DNA from 3 places in the Shewanella sp. UCD-FRSSP16_17 genome. Region 3 is predicted to be linked to each of the others. Evidence: predicted binding sites of a transcription regulator. Region 3 holds the regulator's gene; each other region holds the start of a gene.

Region 1 (6,033 bases), on a different contig from region 3:
ACTCTAAACCAACCTTATTCACAACACGTGCGGCCATAGGTACAGCAGATACACCAGCTGCACCAATCAATGGGTTAATCTTACCACCTGAGACTTTAGACATCAGTTTAGCCATCAACACACCAGCAGCTGTGCCGATACTAAATGCGACAGCTCCTAAGACTAAAATACCTAAGGTTTCGATACGTAGAAACTCTTCAGCCTGCAATTTAGAGCCCACTGCTAAACCAAGGAAAATAGTGACAATGTTAATTAATTCGTTTTGAGCAGTGCTTGATAATCTATCTACCACGCCACATTCACGCATTAAGTTACCTAGACAGAACATCCCTACTAAAGGCGTTGCTGCTGGTAAGAATAAAATGGTCATTCCCACTACCATCAATGGGAAAATAATTTTCTCTTTTTTACTGACTTCACGCAGCTGTTCCATCTTAATGGTGCGTTCAGATTCGTTAGTCAATAAACGCATGATTGGTGGTTGAATTAACGGTACTAACGCCATGTACGAGTACGCAGCAACTGCGATTGCACCCAATAAATCTGGGGCTAGTTTAGAGGCTAAGAAAATGGCTGTTGGGCCATCGGCGCCACCAATAATCGCAATAGCCGCAGCATCTTGCATAGTAAACTCAAACCCAGGCACTAAATTTAATGCAATTGCACCAAGCAAGGTCGCAAAAATACCAAACTGCGCCGCAGCACCTAATAGTAAGGTTTTCGGATTAGCAATCAGTGCTCCAAAGTCAGTTAACGCCCCCACGCCCATGAAAATCAGTAATGGGAATATGCCTGTTTCAATACCAACATAGTAGGCATACCAAAGTAGACCGCCTTCGTCGGTAAACCCCGCATTAGGAATATTCGCCAAGATAGCACCGAAACCAATCGGCACTAACAAAAGTGGCTCGAAGCCTTTAGCAATGGCGAGATATAATAATGCCCCGCCAATTGCCATCATAAATAGTTGATCAGGTGCGAAGTTAGCAATACCTGTCTCAGACCAAAAGGCCATTAATCCTTCCATGCTATCTCCTACCTCTTACGCTAGTGCCAGTAATGGTGCGCCAACTGCAACTGCATCGCCTTGTTTAACCGCGATATTTCTGATCACACCTGTCGTTTCTGCTCGAACTTCGGTTTCCATCTTCATTGCTTCAAGGATTAATACCACATCACCCTCATTAACATGGTCGCCATCATTCACCATCACTTTGAAAATATTGCCTGACAGCGGTGCATTCATCGTGACTTTAATTTCATTACTCGCCGGCGTTAAAGGTGCAAGCGGAGCTGGCGCTTGAGAACCAGCCGTTGATGAAGTGGGTACAATTTGGCTAATATCTCCACCTTCACTGACTTCCACCACAAAATTTTGCCCTTGGACATTAACGGTATAGGTTTCAGGCCCTTTGTCTTTTTTATCAGCAACAACCGCAATATCATCAGCACTTGGAATAGGCTCAAATGCATCCGGATTACCACGGTTAGTTAAGAACTGTAATCCAATTTGATTAAATAACGCATACGTCATCACATCATCATCAGTTTCTGCCGCTAAAGTAATATTGTCTTTCTTAGCGATATCAGCCAACTCTTGGCGTAACTTATCTAGCTCTGGTGCAATAAGATCGGCAGGACGACATGTAATGGCCTCACCACCGTCTAGCACTCTAGCCTGAAGTTCAGCGTTAACTGGTGCAGGTGTTGAACCGTACTCACCTTTTAATACGCCTTCAGTTTCTTTAGCTAGGGTTTTATATCGCTCACCCATTAGGACATTAATTACTGATTGAGTACCTACAATCTGTGACGTTGGCGTCACCAAAGGTAAGAAACCAAGATCTTCACGTACACGAGGGATCTCTTCTAATACAGCATCCATTTTGTCCGCAGCGCCCTGCTCTTTGAGCTGGTTTTCCATGTTGGTTAACATGCCACCTGGCACTTGTGCACGTAAAATACGTGAATCAATACCTTTCAGCGCACCTTCAAAACGAGCATACTTTTTACGAACTTCTCTAAAGTAAGCTGCAATTTCTTCTAACAGCGCCATGTCATAGCCAGTTGAGCGGCCATTATCTTCAGCCATTGCGACTAAGGTTTCTGTCGCTGAATGTCCATATGTTTGGCTCATTGACGAAATGGCGGTATCAAGTACATCAATACCCGCTTCAATTGCTTTTTGATAAGTTGCAGTGCTTAAACCCGTTGTAGCATGACAATGCATAGATACAGTTAAATCCGTTTGAGATTTAAGTCTGCTAATTAGGTCAAATGCTTCCATTGGTTTGAGTAGACCTGCCATGTCTTTTATACACAATGACTCACAACCCATGTCTTCAAGGTTTTTAGCCATATCAACCCAAGTATCAACGGTATGAACTGGGCTAGTTGTAAACGAAATAGTCCCTTGAGCATGACCACCAACCTGTTTCACCGCTTTAACAGCCGTTTCTAAGTTACGAACATCATTCATTGCATCAAACACACGGAACACGTCAACACCGTTAGTATGCGCACGCTCCACAAAGCGAGTTACTACATCATCAGCATAATGGCGATACCCCAAAAGGTTTTGACCACGTAACAACATTTGCTGCGGCGTATTTGGCATGACCTTTTTAAGTTCTCGGATACGATCCCACGGATCTTCTCCTAAATAACGAATGCATGAATCGAAGGTCGCGCCTCCCCATGATTCAAGTGACCAATAACCGATTTTATCCAGTAAAGGAGCGATAGGTAACATATCGTCTAAACGTAGGCGTGTTGCCAAAATAGACTGATGGGCGTCTCGTAATACTACATCTGTTAACGCTAAAGGCTTGCTCATAATTACTCCTAAACTATTAATCTTTGGCACGATACTGATGAATAGCAGAAGTGATTGCTGCTACTAACTTAGGGTCAAGTGTCGCTGCTGATGCAGGTGCTTGCGCTATTGGCGCCGACGCTGCTGCAACTTGATTCTCTGACTTGGTTAATCTGGCGACGATAGTGATACCGACGATTAACAAGCTTAAAAAAATAAAGACTAAGCTCATCCCCATTATCATCACGCCTAAGGCGTTAAATAATTGCTCAGATATTGAAGTCATACATCCTCTCTTGTCTTAGTGTTCAATCAGTCATTGCACACAGGATCCGTTCTGATTACATACGCCAATAATGAAGTCATATATGCAATTAACTCACGCACCAAAAGTAGGCATTCATTAATTCACAAACGGCATTCAGAATAAATATTCAGTCTATCTTAACTAATTTATGATTATAAAAAAGCTAATCAACCAGCTAATTTAGTTATATCAAATTCTTCACTGACGAAAAATATAACTAATCTATAACAATTAATCCAACACTTTGTAAATTGGTCAGACCAAAAATAATAAAATTAAAAGGGTATAGGTGATAATTCGATAATTAAAATGAGACTTTTATGAGAATAATTTAATTTTGATGGGTTTATGAAGAAAATGACAAGATTATGACGACTTCTAACTAAAAAGTGATATCAAGATAAAGAACAACCAATCGCCCTAAAGAAGTGCAGATGATGTAAAAAGCATAAATATGTCAATTTTATCGTGATTAATTGACTATTTATTACAATCGAGCAGTTACATGGTAAATCATGCTCCTTAGTGTGCCTGTTGCCAATAGATCAACGCTGATGATCCATGTTAAGAGTGATTTCACCTAAAAGAGTACCAATATAGATAAAGCGTTTGTTGAGTTGCAAAAAAGATCCCCCTTATCCGCAGACTCTATATAGAGCTCAAACGCATGCTAACCAACATCAAGCGAATTAAAAGCTGTTAACACGTATAGAACGGCTGAAAATATAAACAGCATTAAAACGACGCTGGCGGCCTAGAAAGGAAGGTAATTGAATATAACACTTTGAAGGCTTTGCTCTATTACGCAAAATGAAAATAGAAAAGTGACACTTAAATTGAGCAGTGACGAACCAGCAATAAAAAATGCCCTGTAGCAAGCTACAGGGCATTCTCTAATAATGGTGCGCGTGGGAGGATTCGAACCTCCGACCGCCTGGTTCGTAGCCAGGTACTCTATCCAGCTGAGCTACACGCGCAAATCTTTTATATCACTCGCTTAACACGAGCTTGCTCATTGCTAATGAGCTTAGTTGCATGGTTTAGATTATGCAAATAATGGCGGAGAGGGAGGGATTCGAACCCTCGATGGGAGTTAAAGCCCATACTCCCTTAGCAGGGGAGCGCCTTCGGCCACTCGGCCACCTCTCCGAACAATAATGGTGCGCGTGGGAGGATTCGAACCTCCGACCGCCTGGTTCGTAGCCAGGTACTCTATCCAGCTGAGCTACACGCGCAAAATTTGGTACAAAAGCAAATAATATCAATGGTGCGCGTGGGAGGATTCGAACCTCCGACCGCCTGGTTCGTAGCCAGGTACTCTATCCAGCTGAGCTACACGCGCATCGTATTGATATTGCTTTTTTTTATAGTAATGGTGCGCGTGGGAGGATTCGAACCTCCGACCGCCTGGTTCGTAGCCAGGTACTCTATCCAGCTGAGCTACACGCGCATCGTTTACTATTTTTAAGAAATGGCGGAGAGGGAGGGATTCGAACCCTCGATGGGAGTTAAAGCCCATACTCCCTTAGCAGGGGAGCGCCTTCGGCCACTCGGCCACCTCTCCGTTTTCTTGGGCGGTATATTACTGTTTGAAGAAAATAAGTCAAACCCTTTTTCAGAAACTATATTCATTTGAACTGTTTTTAATCACATTGCCGACATATGCCACAATATTTATCAATTCTTTTACCCGATTTTTGTTTTTATAGATAAAAACAATAAACCATCATTTTTGTAGCCATCGTCGTCATTCATTAAAATGAAGTAGATAAACCTGCCCATAAACTAAAAATCAACTTATTTGAGAATAATTGTGTGCATAATGATTAGAGCAAATAAATGAAGATCGAAATAATTAGAGGATTAGAACAACACTCAAGTCGTCAACGACTCAAAGATAAAAAAGAAGCATCACAGCAATGATGATTAAAAACGTTTAAAAATGATTAAAAATGATTAAAGCAACAGCGATAGCTTCCATTGTTCCAGCATTATTTACCATCCAAAAACAATAAAGCCAGCTTTCGCTGGCCTTATTCGTATAGCTAACAATTCTGATTTATCAGAAATTGCCCCCTTCAGGGGTCGTATTGCCAGATTTTTCTGACTGGATACGTTGGTAAATTTCTTCACGATGAACTGATACTTCTTTAGGTGCGTTTACACCGATACGTACCTGATTACCTTTTACGCCAAGCACAGTAACTGTAACTTCATCACCTATCATTAATGTTTCGCCTACACGGCGAGTCAAAATCAGCATTCGATTGCTCCTTTAGTCCAATCAGCATACACCAGCTTCTATCCGTAATATGCGCGTTTTAATATAGTTAGCTTAATACAAATCATTAGTAACGACACTAAATCAATAAAATTTTTAAGCTTTTTACTGTAAAAAATCAAAAAATAAAGAAATTCGGTATTTTTAAAGTCCGATTGTTTCAAGCTGTTAACATTTGACGTTCATTCTTTAGACAAAGCTAAAACAGAACCTTCAAAACAATTTGTCGCTTTCATAACCATATAAGCATAAAAAACTATACTTACATGATTTTCAGTGCGTTAAATCTGTTTTTATTCAAAAATGTGGTTTCGTAATACCGCTGTCATTATTACGTTTCTACTATGCCAAACCTTGAACAATCACTCAAGCCATAAAGCAACTAACAATCACCGGTAAATCAATCACATTTTTACCCGCTATCAATATTAAATGCTTTATGTTCATTGCTCTATGAGAGTGACTTTAATCTTAATTAACCGTTAGCCTAAACGCTCTGTTAACCAAGGTTGAACTAATGCTAATGCATCATCAAGTTTCTCTGGTTGCGTACCGCCAGCTTGAGCCATATCAGGACGACCACCACCTTTACCACCAACTTGCTGAGCAACCATAGCAACAAGCTCACCT
Region 2 (6,033 bases), on a different contig from region 3:
TTGCTGTTCAATAGACATCTTTAATATTTCCTAACATAAACTGGGTAAAGCCGATTCACTTACTGTGTTAAAGCCAATCGACGAAGTATTTGTTTAACCTAATAGCGTTACCAGTACTGCATTTTGTGCATGCATTCTGTTTTCTGCTTGTTGCAAAATAAGTGAACCTTCACCATCAACGATTTCTGCAGTCGCTTCCACTTCTCTATATGCAGGTAAACAATGCATGAAGTAATTAGCACCAACTTGGGTCATTAATGCTGTATTGACTTGGTAAGGTTTAAATTTGGCTTCAATCTCTTCCATTGAAGTGTTATCTCCCATAGAGATCCAAGTGTCGGTGTAAACCGCATCTTGCGGGCCCATTTCATTAATATCTGAGGTTAAAATAAGCTTACCGCCATGCTTTGCAGCTAACGCTTGTGCTTCACACACCACTTGTCCATCAGGGAAATGACCCGGCGGGCAAACAACAGTCATAGTGGCACCTAAAATTGCAGCGCCATACATCAATGAGTGAGTCACATTGTTACCATCACCTAAGTAAGCTAATTTCACGTTACTAATATCATCAAACTTTTCAGATAATGTCAGAAAATCAGCTAAGCCTTGGCATGGGTGGTATAAGTTACATAATGCATTAATCACTGGCACTGAAGCATGCTTAGCTAATCCAGCGATAGTCGTATGAGAAAATGTTCTGGCAACAATCGCATCAGCCCAACAAGAAATATTAGTAGCAAAATCAGAAACCGGCTCACGTTTACCTAAGGCCCCATTTTGCTGATCTAAATAAACTGAATGGCCACCTAATTTATTAATGCCGATATCAAAACTCACTCTGGTACGTAAAGAAGGTTTCTCAAACAACATCACCACGCTTTTACCTGCCAAGGCTTGGTTATAATCAGCTGGATTTGCTTTAATCTTCTTAGCAAGCGCTAATAAATCAAGTAACTCTGTTTGCGATAAATCTTTTATAGATAATAAATGTTCCATTAGTGTGTTACTCCTATGGCTGAATTTGGGTGCCAACGGATTGTCCGTTTGATAAGGCAATTAATTGTTGAGGCTGTTTCCAAGATGCAACTTGCACCGGCTTCCCCATCCACTGAGCAACTTCTAATGCCGCTTCGACTTTGACTTTCATTCCTTTTTCTATCACGCCTTGCTGAACTAAATCTGAAATTTGTTGTTGATTTAATTGATCAATTAACTCGCCATTACCATCTAATACACCCGGTACATCAGATAGAAGCACTAACTGACCTGCCACTAACTTTGCTAAGGCCGTTGCAGCTTGATCTGCATTAACGTTAAGCATGTCACCTTGTGCTGACACAGCAATTGAACTACAAATTGGCAGCCAGCCTTGTGATAATAAATAAGTTAAGTAACTCGCATCTTTCGGTGTCACTTCACCCACTAGGCCTAAGTTTTCATTTTTAACTACTGCATCAACGGTATTACCATCGGCTAAACTCATACCAACGGCCACAATACCCGCCTTAATTGCAGCGGCCTGTAATAACTTGTTTGACGTTCCAGCCAATGCACCTACGACAATTGGAATTTGGTCACTGGGAGTCACTCTTAAACCATCCAATTTAATGGTTTCTTTACCATTGGCAGCTAATTGCTCATCGACTAAACATCCACCGCCGTGAACAAAAATAACTTTCTGGCCGTCAGACATCATGTTTGCAACAACGCCCATGAGTTCAGCCATTCCTGATTCTGATTGTAATAATGCGCCGCCAACTTTTAATACAATAACTGGGTTACTCTGTGACATGATGATTCCCCGTTATAGGCCAAAGTGAATTTTAATGCACTGCAGGCCTTGGCTTGCAGCACCTTTCATTAAGTTATCAATCGCACTCGCAACCACCAAGTAATTGCTTTGAGAATCATACTTCCAACCGACAATGCAGTTAGGTGTATTCACAACATCGTCCACCTTAGGGAATTGGTTTTGTAAAACGCTAACTAACGGACTGTCATTGTAAACTTGATAAGCTTTAGCAATATCAGCTTCTGTAGTGCCTTTCGCTAACTGAACCGTAATCGTGGCTAAAATGCCCCGTTTAAAGTTACCTAGGTGTGGAGTAAAGATAACTTCTTGCCCTAAATGAGTGGCAATTTCAGGCTGGTGACGATGACCTAATACGCCATATGGCGTTAAGCTGACTTCACAAAAGCTAGTATGAAGCTGGGCTTTTCTGCCCGCTCCAGTAACGCCACTAACAGCATTAATGACAGGGTAAGCATCCGTTAGGTATGGCGTTAAAGGTTTCAGTGCAGTTAATGACGCTGTTGGATAACAGCCCGGAACTGCAATCATTTTACTGCCAGCGATTTGTTGATGATTCCACTCTGCTAAGCCATAAACGGCTTCAGCAAGAACATCTTGCTGGGTATGCTCAAACCCATACCATTTAGGGTATTGCTCGATATCAGCAAAACGGTAAGCACCACTTAAATCAAAAACTGCTAAACCTTGCTTATAAAAATAAGCAGCTAATTCTAAACTTACTGCATGATCAGTCGCGAGCACGACGCCATCAGCTTCCTCTATAATTGATTGTTTAGCTTCTGCCGTTAGCGGAGATAACGACAACTTGATTTGCTGGTATGCAGGGTATAGCTCAGCAAGTGCCTTTCCTTTATCAAGACTGTTTTCTGATACATAAAGGCCTTGAATAGAAAGCGATGTATCGTTATCAATTAAAGCGGTGATTTGTGCACCGGTATAGCCACTAGCGCCAATTATTGCGATGTTTTTCATTATATTGTCGTCTTTAGGTCAGTAAACTAGAGAAATAATTCGGTATATGAGCAGGGTGCTCGAGATTAAAACTATCGTCGAAGATAGTTTACCTTGGGATCTGTTACAGTGAATTGAATCGCAATTAAATACATATTTATAATCTTTAATCTAATCAAGTTATGGTGAATGCCTTAGCTGTTTGCTAGACTAACACAATAAATTAATTATGCAATAATAATGAATACATATTTATTGCAAGCACTATAAAGGTTGCTATGAATTCATTACCAGATTTAAAAAATGCATTTAAACAGCTAATTGCACTCCCTTCGATCAGTGCATTAGAAGCTGAGCAAGATATGAGTAATCATGCAGTCATTGAGTTACTTCAATCTTGGTTTTCAGATATGGGTTTTAACTGCACTGTTCATACCGTGGCTGACAGCCGAGGCAAACAGAACTTAATCGCAACTATTGGCTCAGGCAGTGGCGGCCTGTTATTGGCTGGACACACTGACACCGTTCCTTTTGATGAAGGACGTTGGAGTCAGAGCCCTTTTGATTTAACAGAAAAAGATAACCGTTGGTATGGGTTAGGTACCTGCGATATGAAGGGCTTCTTTGCTTTAGTTATGGAAGCGCTGAAGTCGTTACCGCTTGATGAAATAAAACGTCCATTACATATTTTTGCTAGCGCTGATGAAGAAACCACAATGAATGGTGCTAAAGCGTTTGCAGATTCAAAAAGTATCGCCCCTGACTATGCAATCATCGGTGAACCCACCAGCTTAAAACCGGTATATATGCATAAAGGCCATTTAGCACAAGGTATCAGAGTGATTGGTAGAAGTGGTCATTCTTCTGACCCCGCTCGTGGCTTAAACGCGATTGAAATTATGCATCAAGTCATCGGTCAACTGATGAAACTCAAGCAGCATTTAAGTGAAAACTACCGTGAAGATGCATTTAGTGTTCCCTACCCCACGATGAACTTTGGCCATGTTCATGGCGGCGATGCAGCAAACCGTATTTGTGGCTGTTGTGATTTACATCTTGATATTCGCCCGTTACCTGGCATTGAGCTTGCCGATTTAGAGTTGATGGTGATTAATTATCTTGCAGACATCAACAAACAATACCCAGGCAGTATTGAGATATCCACGCTTTACCCAGGATCAGAGTCATTTGCAGGTAAACTTGATGATTATTGGACAAAAATGGTTGCAGATATCGCTAATACCGAGCCTGAGGTTGTTAATTACGCAACTGAAGCCCCTTATATAAAACAATTGGGCTGCCAAACCTTAGTAATGGGCCCTGGTAGTATCAATCAAGCTCATCAGCCAGATGAATACATAGGGTTAGAATATTTAACACCCACTGTTGAGTTAATGAAAAAGCTTATTTATCAGGCTTGTATTAAATAGTTGTAATAAGTTTCACTATCAGTAGCGATTAATCATGGTGCATGATTAATTATTGAAATAACCCATTGACCAACCCCCTCACAGCTAGCTATTGTGCTAGCTGTAGCCCATTAATGGTAGCGGCTAATTAAGTTAAACTTATGGAGTAATTATGGCAGAGCAAACCGCCGACATGTACGCTTCTTTACGTTCTAATGTGAGTAGCTTAGGGCAAATTTTAGGTGATACGATGCGCGATCACCTTGGTGATGCATTTCTTGAAAAAGTAGAGCAAATTCGTATTCTGGCCAAAGAGTCTCGCCAAGGCGATGCCGAATCAAGACAACAAATGCTAGCTCTGCTCAATTCATTACCTGACAATGAACTGGTGCCATTTGCTAAAGCGTTTAATCAATTTTTAAACTTGGCCAATATTGCAGAGCAATTTCATACCATAAGTCGCAACTGTGATGAACTTGTCTGTGTACCAGATCCTGTCGAGCAGTTACTGGGACGAATGCTAAACAGTAATGCCAATGAACAAGAAGTCATCGACTGCTTAAAAACCCTCGATATTGATTTAGTCCTTACTGCTCATCCTACAGAAATATCTCGTCGTACTCTCATTCAAAAATACTCTGCTGTTGTCGACTGTTTAACAGAGCAAGAAAACCAGCAACTCACTGATCGAGAAAAAGGCCAAACACACCTTAGGTTACGTCAACTTATTGCACAGATTTGGCACACCAACGAGATCAGACATGAACGCCCAACTCCCGTAGATGAAGCACGTTGGGGACTAAGCACCATTGAAGCCTCATTATGGCAAGCCGTTCCAGACTTTTTAAGACAACTCAATGACCATGTTGAGTCAAAAACGGGTCAACAAATTCCCGCTGATATTTGTCCTGTTAGATTTTCTAGTTGGATGGGCGGGGATCGAGACGGTAACCCATTTGTGACCTCAAAAGTCACCGAGGAAGTATTACTCCGTAATCGCCATGCCGCGGCCAGATTATATTTAAAAGATATCGTTTCTTTGGTGAATGAATTATCCATGGAAGAAGCTAATGCTGAACTTAAAGCGCAGCTGCCAGACAGTAAAGAACCCTATAGAGACGTACTAAGACAACTTCGTCATAAACTACGCAATACAATTGATTACCTCAATGCCCGCCTAGAAGGTCAGCAAATTGACCTGAACTATGACGATGTTGTATGGCAATTAGATGATTTAAAACAACCTCTTGAATTATTATACCGAAGCTTATCAGAATCTGGCATGCGCTTAATTGCTAATGGACTGCTGCTCGATATCTTACGTCGTTTAGCATGCTTTGGCATTCATATGCTACGTCTCGACATTCGCCAAGATGCTGAACGACATAGCGATGTGATTGCCGAATTAACTCGTTACCTCGGTATGGGCGATTATGATCATTGGGATGAAAGCGAAAAACAAGCTTTCCTATTAAGAGAGCTTACCAGTCGTCGGCCGCTTATCCCTGCTGATTGGAAACCGTCAGCCGACGTGGAAGAAGTCATCAATACCTGTAAATTAGTCGCCTCTCAACCTGCTACTGCACTAGGTTCTTACGTTATCTCAATGGCCAGTAAGCCATCGGATGTACTTGCAGTGTTGCTATTACTCAAAGAAACTGGCTGTCAACACCCAATGCGTGTTGTGCCACTATTTGAGACTTTGAGTGATTTAAATACCGCTGCTGACTGTATGACACAACTGCTGAATATCGACTGGTACCGTGGATATACAAAAGGTATGCAGGAAGTCATGATTGGCTATTCAGATTCTGCTAAAGATGCTGGCGTAATGGCTGCCGCATGGGCGCAATATCA
Region 3 (6,033 bases):
GGGCACGCAACTTAGTGTAGGTCACATCGGTTTTGGCTTTATCCAGTGCAGCTTGAGCTACGGTGAAATCACTTTTAGCTTGGTCATAATCGTTACGTGATACCACCCCTTGCTCAACCAAAGACTCATTGCGCTCAAACAACACTTTAGCTAACTCGAATTGTGCTTGCGCCATGGCTAAGTGTTGCTGATAAATATCACTATCGAGTGTGGCTAATATATCTCCTGGTTCAACGGCATCTCCAGGTCTAACAAAAATTTCAGCAATTTCACCTGAGACTCGAAATGACAATGCCGCTTTTTCTGAGGCTTTAACTTCGCCAGGTAAAAAGCGCTCACGGTATTCAGAGCCCACATCAACTTGCAGCACTTTGACTGGACGAGGGATATCACGACTAGTGGCTTCACTGCCTTCTTCTGCGTTGGCAACACTGAGTAAAACACTGGAAATTATCGAGGGGAATATAACTAAAAAAGAACTAAACTGGCTGAGTTTCTTCATGTTTTGTTCCGTCAAAAGTGAGCAATTAGTACGATACTAACATTCAATGACACCCCATAATAGGTGCACTAGAGCACAAAAAAGATCTAACTTGTGACAGTCGACGTATTAATTTTTAACCCAAACAGGCAGAGGTGCACTATGGAGTTACGAATTTTTTACGATAGCGCTTGTCCATTATGTTCTAACGAAATGGCGCAACTAAAGAAGCACGATCGATTACACAAAATTGAATTGGCTGATTTAAACCAAGACAATTTCGAAGAAAAATACCCCCATATTGATTTATCTGTGGCCAATAACATCCTGCATGCAGAAACAAATGACGGCACAATTCTAACGGGGTTAGATGTGACAGCTAAAGCTTGGGCATTAACAGGTAAGCATAAGTGGATTCAATTATTACGCTTACCTTGTGTTAAACCTTTTGCTGATATCGCTTATCGTGGATTTGCGAAAAATCGCTACCAAATTTCTTATCTACTCACCGGACAGCAACGTTGTGAAGACGGTAGCTGTAAGTTGAAGTAGCCTATGGATATCTGTCGTGTTCAAGCCGTTAACACTGCCATTGTTATTGGCGCATCTTCAGGTATTGCAAAAGCGATTGTCACCGAGCTCGCTGATAATGCTGAGATTGAGCAAATCATTACCATCAGTCAAAAAGAATTGGTTTTTAATGTTAGCAATAACATTCATCACCACATCTGCTGCGATTACACCATGAATGGCTTTGGTAATAACGCCAGTAATGACGCTAACGAAAACATAGTAAGGGTGTGCCTTGCTCTATCATCAATTAAAGGGCATATCAGCAAGGTGTTTATTTGTAATGGCAGATTGCATTCATTAAACAATCAAATGTCAGTCCATACACATAATCCACAGGCCTCAAAGAGTCCAGAAAATCAACAAATTGAGCCATCAACTGTTTTATCGCCAGAAAAGCGCCTTGAAGATATTACCCCAGCTTCTATGCTGTCAGTCTTTCAATCCAACACATTAGTGCCAATGATGTGGCTTCAACATCTCGTTAAACTCGTAAACGGCAAGCAAGCATGCATCATCAGTGTGTTGAGTGCCAGAGTTGGCAGTATCAGTGAAAATCAGTTAGGAGGCTGGTATAGCTACAGAGCATCAAAAGCGGCATTGAATATGTTAATAAAAACCAGTGCGATTGAATATGCACGCCGAGCTAAAAATACAAAATTGATCGCGTTTCACCCCGGTACAACCGATACCGAGTTATCTAAACCTTTTCAGGCCAACGTTCCCGAAGGGAAATTGTTCACCGCAGGCTTCGTCGCCCAGCAATTACTCACGATTCACCAAGGTATTGAATTTAACAACCAAGCAGAGTTTCTTGATTGGCAAGGTCAAACAGTGCAATGGTAACTGCAGATTACAGACACAAAAAAGCGAAGCCTAGGCTTCGCTTTTTGTCGTAAACGATGAGCTTACTTAACGAATTCAACACCTAGGTCGATATCGCCTTTTAACGTATCAAGCATTGCATCACGTGCGTTTGCTTCAAATGCGCTTACTTCACCGTATGGAAGTACTTTTTCTACGCCGTTTTTACCTAATACAACAGGTTGTGCGAAGAATTCAGCGTGCTCGCTGCCGCCATCTACGTATGCACATTCAACCACGTTTGCTTCACCTTGTAGGCCGCGAACTAATGATAGACCGAAACGACATGCCGCTTGACCCATTGAAAGTGTCGCACTACCACCACCGGCTTTAGCTTCAACAACTTCTGTACCCGCGTTTTGGATGCGAGTTGTAAGTGAAGCAACTTCTTCATCAGTAAAGCTTACGCCTTCAACTTGTGAAAGAAGTGGAAGAATAGTCACACCACTGTGGCCGCCGATAACGTTAATGTTAACATCAGCAACGTTTAGGCCTTTAAGCTCAGCGATGAAAGTTTCAGAACGAATAACATCAAGTGTCGTCACACCGAATAAACGATTCTTATCGTAAACACCCGCTTTTTTAAGTACTTCAGCTGCAATAGCAACTGTTGTATTTACTGGGTTAGTGATCACACCAATTAATGCTTTAGGGCAAGTCGCAGCGACTTTTTCAATAAGGTTACGTACGATACCCGCATTGATGTTAAATAGATCTGAACGATCCATGCCAGGCTTACGTGCAACACCAGCAGAAATAAGAACAACATCAGCGTCAACTAGCGCAGGCGTTGGATCTTCACCAGCAAAACCAGCCACTTCAACATCTGTTGGGATGTGGCTTAAATCGACAGCAACACCAGGTGTTACAGGAGCAATGTCATACAGAGACAACTTTGAGCCTGCAGGAAGTTGAGTTTTTAATAGTAAAGCTAGGGCCTGGCCGATACCGCCAGCAGCACCAAGTACAGCTACTTTCATAATTATCTCCAATAACGTTCTTATGTTTGACTTCTAAGTTTATGATTCTCAGTCTGTGACATAGATCATATTTCTTGTGGCGTCACATTACTGCATCAGCGAGACAATTTCAATTATCCCTTAGTGGAGTAAAGCAATTAACTTATTCTATGATATATATATCAATAATCCCTGATTTAGCACTTACACTGTAAAGTGAATTTTTATTCACCGATTTAGCTTATTTCTTGACTTGTGACGTTTATATATTCAAAATGAACCCGTTTTGTGAATATATTGTATTCAATTTAAAAATTACTATAAGACGAAAAAAAATATGCCAGCGACCAAGAATCAGGATGAACTCGTTAAAACGTTTAAGTCGATATTAAAGGAAGAACGCTTTGGTAGCCAAAGTGAGATCGTCAACGCACTACAAGCAGAAGGTTTTGGCAACATAAACCAATCTAAAGTATCGCGCATGCTCAGTAAGTTTGGCGCGGTGCGAACTCGAAATGCTAAGCAAGAAATGGTGTACTGTTTGCCCGCTGAATTAGGTGTACCGACAGCAGGTAGCCCAGTTAAAAACTTAGTATTAGATGTTGATCATAACCAAGCTATGATTGTAGTGCGTACCAGTCCAGGTGCAGCACAACTCATCGCGCGATTACTTGATTCAATAGGTAAGCCTGAAGGCATTTTAGGTACCATTGCTGGTGACGACACGATCTTCATTTGTCCATCAAGCATTAAAACCATCGATGATACGCTAGAAACGGTTAAATCACTGTTTAACTACAGCGAGTAAAACAAGCGTCATGTTGAGTCTGTAGTACGGACGAAAACCCAATAAAAAAGCAATGCCTTGGCATTGCTTTTTTTGGTTTTAATCTACCCAAGCTTACAAGAACGCGTATTTTGCAAAATTAGTCGTTAGCAAACTGCGCTAAAAAATCTAATGATGGCGCAAAGAATGATGACCCTGTCAGCGCTTTAGTAAACTGCATGAGGTGGTCGTGATTACCATGACCGTCACCATAAATCATGCTGCGTAGCATTTCTTCAAAATGAGTTGGATTATGGCAGGTCGAGATAAACATCAACCCTTGCTCTCTTAACGAGCCAAAAGGCATGCTCTGACGTAAAATCTCCATCGACTTACCATCTGCATCTTTTAAATTAACTCGCTTGATATGGCTGGTTAATGGCTTATCTTCAGAAGCGTATTCAATATCATCTTGCTTAGTACGGCCAATGATATCTTCTTGTTTCTTCTGCGGTAGGCGATTCCATTTACTCAAGTTATGGGCATATTTTTGCACATGAACATAACTACCGCCTTTAAATGAAATATCCTCATCAGCCACTAAAGCAACTTCTTGACGGCTACGCCCTTTCGGGTTTTCTGTACCATCGACAAAGCCAGTTAAGTCACGGCTGTCCATAAATCTAAAGCCACGTTCTTCTTCAATTAACTCAACCAAACCTTCAAACATTTGGCTAATTTCATTGGCAACTAAATGCAAAATGTCATAACGATCGCAGCGGATATGCATGAATAAGTCGTATTCGATTGCTGGTGCATCTCGATTACCTTCATTCATCGCAGGAAAAGGGCGTAATTGAGCAGGTCTTTGTCCGTCAAAAATGGTATCCCAATAATTCGCACCAATAGCAACAAAGCCATTAAATGCACTATCTGCATATTGATCAGATAATTCATAAATATATTGGGCTACATTGGCTAAACATGGACGAAGCTGATCTTCGACACCATCATTTGCATTAAACATCAAATAGACGCTATGCAGATTTCCTTCAGCACAAATCCCTAACTGTTCGCGAGGCATATTCTGTGTTTCCATGTTGGAATCAATCACCTTTAACAATAATAAGATATAAAGAGTTTAAGGCAATTGAGCAATTTATTCCTTACTGCTCTATGCAATATTTAATCAATTTAGACTTAGGTCACTAAAAAATCACTAGCGGATGCGCTGATATGGACAAATTAACTTTCTGGCCTAATGTCAGTTCGGTTAACTGACTTCTCACTTCGAGCGTCTGTTGACCTACTTTAACCCAATAATGACAAATTGTACCCAGAAAACGTCGCTCGACAATTTCACCTTGCCCCTGTGCTGCAGGTTGAATCTCGATTTGCTGCGGCCTGAGAAGTAATTGCCCCTGAGTATTAACCACGTTTTTTATCAGGCTAGTGCTTTCTATTAAGCCTAATATGGAGGCGACTTGCGTGGCGCTTTTAATGGTGACAGTAATGTAGTTACCTTCACCAAGAAACTCTGCAACGTAACGATCGTTTGGCTCACCGTACAAGTCTTCTGCAATACCATGCTGAACAATTCCGCCTTCTTTAAACAAAGCCAGTTTATCTGCAAATACAAACGCTTCATCTTTACTGTGGGTTACAAAAACTGCACTGACATTACGCTGCTTTAAGATCTGTCTGATTTCCAGCATCATCTCACTACGCACTTGAGAATCGATATTAGAAAAAGGCTCATCGAGAAGTAAAATCTCGGGTTGATACGCTAAGGCTCTGGCAATCGAAACACGTTGTTGCTGGCCACCTGATAACTCATGAGGATAACGTTTCCCTAAGCCTTCAAGCTTAACTAAAGCGAGCATATCCTCAAGGCGGTCTTGGCGATCTTTTTCAGATAACCCCTTAACGCCAAACAAAATATTATCACTGACGGTTAAATGGGGAAACAATGCATAATCTTGAAAAATCATCCCAATACCACGCTTTTCGCTGGGAACAAATACGCCATCAGCACTTAGCGATTGACCATTTATGATAATTTCACCTTCACTGATCGCTTGAAGACCAGCAATAGCACGTAATAACGTGGTTTTACCGCAGCCACTAGGCCCTAACAGCGCAACGATTTCTCCCTGCTCTAAGGTTAGGTTGAGCCCATTAAGTATGACCTGCCCTTGGTAGTCACTTTTAACATTTTTAATGGTCAGTGTGGACATATTAGCTCTCTTGCTCCAGCGAACGATTAAGGTAAATCAATGGGATAAGTCCAACGATTACGATGACAATTGCAGCCAAAGCACCATGCTCTAGTTGCTCATCAGAAACAAACTGAAAAACATGAGTCGCAAGGTTTTCAAAACCGATAGGACGCA

What was found. Region 3 encodes ArgR, which controls arginine synthesis, uptake and breakdown. Its sites were predicted from a motif close to ANTGAATANNTATTCANT; they were not measured.
Region 1: A9267_RS06275 (OadG family transporter subunit) is a predicted target of ArgR. The motif match lies at 3,237-3,254, and genes of this name have one in related genera.
Region 2: argC (N-acetyl-gamma-glutamyl-phosphate reductase) is a predicted target of ArgR. The motif match lies at 3,007-3,024, and genes of this name have one in related genera.

What each region holds. Positions count from the first base shown of each region.
Region 1 is NZ_LZFV01000002.1:322,021-328,053, forward strand. Features, by position in the region: gene A9267_RS06265 (sodium ion-translocating decarboxylase subunit beta) at 1-1,027, opposite strand, end outside; gene oadA (sodium-extruding oxaloacetate decarboxylase subunit alpha) at 1,043-2,836, opposite strand; gene A9267_RS06275 (OadG family transporter subunit) at 2,853-3,101, opposite strand; tRNA gene A9267_RS06280 (tRNA-Arg) at 4,023-4,099, opposite strand; tRNA gene A9267_RS06285 (tRNA-Ser) at 4,180-4,271, opposite strand; tRNA gene A9267_RS06290 (tRNA-Arg) at 4,281-4,357, opposite strand; tRNA gene A9267_RS06295 (tRNA-Arg) at 4,388-4,464, opposite strand; tRNA gene A9267_RS06300 (tRNA-Arg) at 4,496-4,572, opposite strand; tRNA gene A9267_RS06305 (tRNA-Ser) at 4,595-4,686, opposite strand; gene csrA (carbon storage regulator CsrA) at 5,185-5,385, opposite strand; gene alaS (alanine--tRNA ligase) at 5,886-6,033, opposite strand, start outside.
Region 2 is NZ_LZFV01000047.1:180,686-186,718, forward strand. Features, by position in the region: gene A9267_RS19645 (argininosuccinate synthase) at 1-18, opposite strand, end outside; gene A9267_RS19650 (ornithine carbamoyltransferase) at 94-999, opposite strand; gene argB (acetylglutamate kinase) at 1,013-1,795, opposite strand; gene argC (N-acetyl-gamma-glutamyl-phosphate reductase) at 1,808-2,788, opposite strand; gene argE (acetylornithine deacetylase) at 3,046-4,197, shown strand; gene ppc (phosphoenolpyruvate carboxylase) at 4,349-6,033, shown strand, end outside.
Region 3 is NZ_LZFV01000035.1:466,481-472,513, reverse strand. Features, by position in the region: gene A9267_RS15765 (efflux RND transporter periplasmic adaptor subunit) at 1-502, opposite strand, end outside; gene A9267_RS15760 (thiol-disulfide oxidoreductase DCC family protein) at 644-1,033, shown strand; gene A9267_RS15755 (SDR family NAD(P)-dependent oxidoreductase) at 1,037-1,897, shown strand; gene mdh (malate dehydrogenase) at 1,960-2,895, opposite strand; gene argR (transcriptional regulator ArgR) at 3,212-3,682, shown strand; gene A9267_RS15740 (Dyp-type peroxidase) at 3,801-4,739, opposite strand; gene A9267_RS15735 (ABC transporter ATP-binding protein) at 4,849-5,877, opposite strand; gene A9267_RS15730 (ABC transporter permease) at 5,879-6,033, opposite strand, start outside.